2 regions of the Amycolatopsis sp. NPDC088138 genome follow, and region 1 is predicted to be linked to the other one. Evidence: predicted binding sites of a transcription regulator. Region 1 holds the regulator's gene; the other holds the start of a gene.
What was found. The regulator HspR, encoded in region 1, represses chaperone genes until heat shock. The targets are predictions, from matches to a motif close to ANNTTGAGTNNNNNNNACTCAANNT.

Region 1 (2,393 bases):
CGAACACCCCGGCCCTCTGGCAGCGCCAGTGAGGCTGCTGCTGGTCGCCGTCGCGCTGCTGCTGGCCGGATGCGGCAGCGGCGCGACGGCGTCCGCCCCGTCGTACAACGCGGCCGACGTGATGTTCCTGCAGATGCTGATCCCGCAGAACCAGCAGGGCATCGAGATCGTCCGGCTGGCGAAGGACCGCGCGGTGCCCGCGGACCTGAAGGTCCTGGCGGCGGCGATCGAGTCGACGCAGCAGACCGAGGTCGACGACATGAAGGGCTGGCTGCGCGGCTGGAACCAGCCCGAAACGATGGACATGAACCCGCAGGCCCACGCCGGCCACGGCGGCATGAAGATGGCCGCCACCGACCTGGTGGGCACGCTGAAGACGGCACCCGACGCCGAGTTCGGCCGCAGGTTCCTGGACGTCCTGACCGGCCAGCAGCAGGGCGCGGTCGAGCTGGCCCAGACGGAGAACGGCACGAACGGCGGCGTCAACGCCCAGGCCCGCGACCTGGCCCGCCGGGTCATCGAGTCGCGCGGCGCCGAGGTGAAGCAGCTCCTGAACTTCAAGCTCTGACGCGCCCGGAGCTTGAACGCCGTGAAGGCCCCCTCACCGTCTTCGATGAGGGGGCCTTCACGGGCTTTTGCGAACTAGCGGCGCTTGGGGCGCCAGACCACCATCGCCGTCTGCTGGTTCAGCGGAACCAGGTCCCGGCGGTAGGAGGCGTGCGCCGCCGCCGCGGCCTGTTCCCCGGCCGCGTACGCCGCGGCCAGTTCCTCGGTGAGCTCCGTCAAGCGGGCCCGCAGCGCGTCGACCTGGTTCTCCAGCTCGATGATGCGCTTGATGCCGGCCAGGTTGACGCCGTCCTCCTGCGACAACCGCTGGACCTCGCGCAGCAGCGCGATGTCCCGCATCGAGTACCGGCGGCCGCCACCGGAGGTGCGGCCCGGGGACACCAGGCCCTGCCGGTCGTAGGTGCGCAACGTCTGCGCGTGCATCCCGGCCAGCTGCGCCGCCACCGAGATGACGAACACGGGGGTCTCTTCGTCCCCCTCCGGGGGAATCCCGCCGAACATCCCACTCACCTGCCTTCGAGCAGCTCAGTGATCTCGGGCCGGGGATCGTGCCCGGCCATCGACTCGGCGTACGCCTGCAGAGCCTCGCGCGCCTTGTCGTCCAGTTTGGCGGGAATCGCGGCCTGGAGGGTGACGAGCAGGTCACCTTGCGAACCGTCACGCTTCGCGATGCCCTTGCCGCGCACCCGCAGCACCCGCCCGCTCGCGGTGCCCGGCGGCACCTTGAGCGAGACCTTGCCCTCGAGCGTCGGCACGGTGATCGTGGTGCCGAGCGTGAGCTCGGTGAAGTCCACCGGCACGGCGATCGTCAGGTCGAGCCCCTTGCGCCCGAACAGCGCGTGCGGAGCCACGTGCACCCGGACGTAGAGGTCGCCCGCCTGCGCGCCACCCCGGCCCGGCTCACCCTGACCGGCCAGCCGGATCCGCTGGTCGTCGTCGACACCCGGCGGGATCCGGACGGTCAGCGTGCGGGTCCGCGTGCTGACCCCTTCGCCGCCGCACTCGGGGCACGGGTCGTCGATGATCTGCCCGCGGCCACGGCAGTCGCGGCACGGCTCCGAGAACGCGAACGCGCCCTGGCTCCGGCTGACCAGGCCCGACCCACTGCAGGTCGGACAGGTCCGCGGTGACGTGCCCGGCTTCGCGCCGTTGCCGCCGCACGTCGAACAGGTCGCCGGGCTCGACAGCCGCAGCGGCAGGGTCGCGCCCTTGACCGCCTCGGTGAAGTCGATCCGGACGTCCGTCTCGACGTCGGCGCCGCGCTGCGGCCGGTTGGCCGTCGCGCCCGCCGTCGTCCGGCCACGGCCGAACAGCCCGCCGAGGATGTCGCCGAGCCCTCCGAAGCCCTGCTGCTGGCCCGCACCCGCGCCGGCCTGGCCGAAGATGTCGCCCATGTCGAAGCTGCCGGAACCGCCGGCGCCACCGGGGAAGTTGAAGCCGCCCCCGCCGCCGCCGAACAGGCGCCGCGCCTCGTCGTACTCCTTGCGCTTGCTCGCGTCGGAGAGCACCCCGTAGGCCTCGGAGACCGCCTTGAACTTCTGCTCCGCCTCGGCGTTGCCGGAGTTCGCGTCGGGGTGGTTCTCCTTGGCCAGCTTGCGGTAGGCCTTCTTGATCTCGTCCGCCGTGGCGTCGGAGGAGACGCCCAGTTCACGGTAGAAGTCCTTACCGATCCATTCCCGAGCACTCATCGGGCGCCTCCTCCTTCCGCTGGAACCGGATACTGGTTACTGCTGTTGCTCATCGAGTCCGCCGCCGAGTGGCAACTCGCCACCGACCGGCGGGTCCACCGGGGCCGCGCCGGGCTCGTGGTCGGTCACGCCGACCAG
Region 2 (2,393 bases), on a different contig from region 1:
GCTGGTTCGTCGAGCAGTACCGGAAGACGAGCAACCCGGTGTGGCTGCGCGACCGCGACGAGATCGAGCCGCTGTTCGGCGACTGGCCACTGCTGGAGCCGGGCATCGTGCACCTGCCGGACTGGCGGCCCGACCGGAAGCTGAACGCCCTGGAAGCCGAAGCCCGCCCGTACGCGTGGTGCGGCATCGCGGAAAGGCCTGGCGGATGAACGAAACCGCACCGATCGCCCCGGCGGGGGTGGACACGGAGAAGCCGTCCGCCGCGCGCGTCTACGACTGGTACCTCGGCGGCAACCACCACTGGGCGGTCGACCGCGAGTTCGGCCGCCGCGTCGAGAAGGTGTGGCCGCTGATCCGGCCGATCTCGCGGCAGAACCGGGCGTTCATGAACCGGGTCGTCAAGGCCGCGATGGCCGCCGGCGTCCGCCAGTTCGTCGACCTCGGCTCCGGCGTGCCGACCGCGGGCAACGTGCACGAGATCGTCCGCGACCTGCTGCCCGCCGGCGAACGCGCGTCGGTCGTGTACGTCGACTACGAGCCGGTGGCGGCCGCGCACTCCCGGCTGATCCTGGAGAAGGAAGACGCGACGGACTGGGCGGGCCTGGTCGAGCGGGACATCCGGCGTCCGAAGGAGATCTTCGCGGACGACGTGACCGAGGACCTGATCGACTGGTCACGGCCGGTGTGCCTGCTGATGATCACCGTGATGCACTTCGTCGGCCCGTCCGACGACCCCGAGGGCCTGATGGCGGCGTACCGCGCGAAGCTCGCCCCGGGCAGCTGGCTGGCCCTGACCCACGGCACGTGCCGCGACGACGCCCCACCGGTTCGCGCGGCCGAGGTGAAACGATTCATCGACGCCTACCGAGACACGACGAACCCGGCGTGGCTGCGCACGGCCGAAGAACTGCTCCCCTGGTTCGGCGGCTGGCCGCTGTTGCCGCCGGGGATGACATCGTTGCCGGACTGGCGGCCGGAGACCCCGCCGAACGCCATCGACCTGGAGACCCGGCCGTTCGCCTGGTGCGCGGTGGCGCGCCGGCCAAGCCTCTGACCTGCGGTTTCGCTGATCGCTGTGGGCGAACGCACCATCGGAAACAAACACGCCTATCGGAGAGTTGAGCTAGGCAGACTCAACTACCCGAGGAGTGCACATGTCCGACACCCGCCTCCTGCCCGTGCTCCCGCTCGATGACGACGTCGTGCTGCCGGGCATGGTCGTCCCGCTCGACCTCACCGACACCGAGACGCGGGCCGCGGTGGAGTCCGCCCAGGCCGGGACGCCGAGCCAGGCGTCCTTCCCCGGCATCCGCTCGACCGGCGCCACCAAGGCCGAGGTCCTGATCGTCCCGCGCGTCCACGGTGAGTACGCCGAGTACGGCACCGTCGCCACGGTCGAGCGCATCGGGCGCGTGCCCGGTGGCAAGGCCGCCGTGCTGCTGCGCGGCACGGCCCGCGCGCTCGTCGGCCGGATGGCCGACGGCCCCGGTGCCGCCCGCTGGGTGCACGCCGAGGACGCCCCCGAAACCACCGGCGACCAGACCGCGAAGCTCGCGGCCGAGTACAAGGCCGTTGTCATCTCGATCCTCCAGCAGCGCGGCGGCTGGCAGCTGATCGACGCCGTCCAGCAGGTCGAGGACCCGTCCGCGGTCGCCGATCTGTCCGGCAACGCGCCGTACCTCGACACCGACCAGAAGGTCGAGCTGCTCACCACGCTCGACGTCACCGCACGCCTGGAGAAGGCGCTCGAGTGGAGCAAGGAGCACCTGGCCGAGCTCGAGGTCACCGACACGATCCGCAAGGACGTCTCCGAAGGCATGGAGAAGCAGCAGAAGGAGTTCCTGCTGCGCCGCCAGCTCGAAGCGATCCGCAAGGAGCTGGGTGAGCTGGACGGCTCCACCGACGACACGGACTACCGCGCCCGCGTCGAAGGTGCCGAGCTGCCGGACGCCGTGAAGAAGGCCGCGCTGGCCGAGGTGGACAAGCTGGACCGGACGTCCGAGCAGTCCCCCGAGGGCGGCTGGATCCGCACCTGGCTGGACACCGTCCTGGAGCTGCCCTGGAACGAGCGCACCGAGGACGTCTACGACATCGCCGCCGCGCGGGCCGTCCTGGACGCCGACCACGCCGGCCTCGACGACGTCAAGGAACGCATCATCGAGTACTTGGCCGTGCGCAAGCGTCGCGCGGAATCGGGTCTCGGCCCGGTCGGCGGACGTCGTTCGGGCGCGGTGCTCGCCCTCGCGGGCCCTCCCGGAGTCGGTAAGACGTCGCTGGGTGAGTCCGTCGCGAAGGCCATGGGACGCAAGTTCGTCCGGGTCGCCCTCGGCGGCATCCGCGACGAGGCGGAGATCCGCGGCCACCGCCGCACCTACGTCGGCGCCCTGCCCGGC

Region 2: the regulator HspR is predicted to act here: its motif matches at 1,116-1,140, upstream of lon (endopeptidase La).

Annotation. Positions count from the first base shown of each region.
Region 1 covers NZ_JBIUTB010000007.1:212,336-214,728, reverse strand. Annotated here, with positions in the region: gene ACIOD2_RS37530 (lytic polysaccharide monooxygenase) at 1-32, shown strand, start outside; gene ACIOD2_RS37525 (DUF305 domain-containing protein) at 29-568, shown strand; gene ACIOD2_RS37520 (heat shock protein transcriptional repressor HspR) at 643-1,068, opposite strand; gene dnaJ (molecular chaperone DnaJ) at 1,074-2,255, opposite strand; gene grpE (nucleotide exchange factor GrpE) at 2,292-2,393, opposite strand, start outside.
Region 2 covers NZ_JBIUTB010000003.1:625,109-627,501, forward strand. Annotated here, with positions in the region: gene ACIOD2_RS17990 (SAM-dependent methyltransferase) at 1-209, shown strand, start outside; gene ACIOD2_RS17995 (SAM-dependent methyltransferase) at 206-1,054, shown strand; gene lon (endopeptidase La) at 1,155-2,393, shown strand, end outside.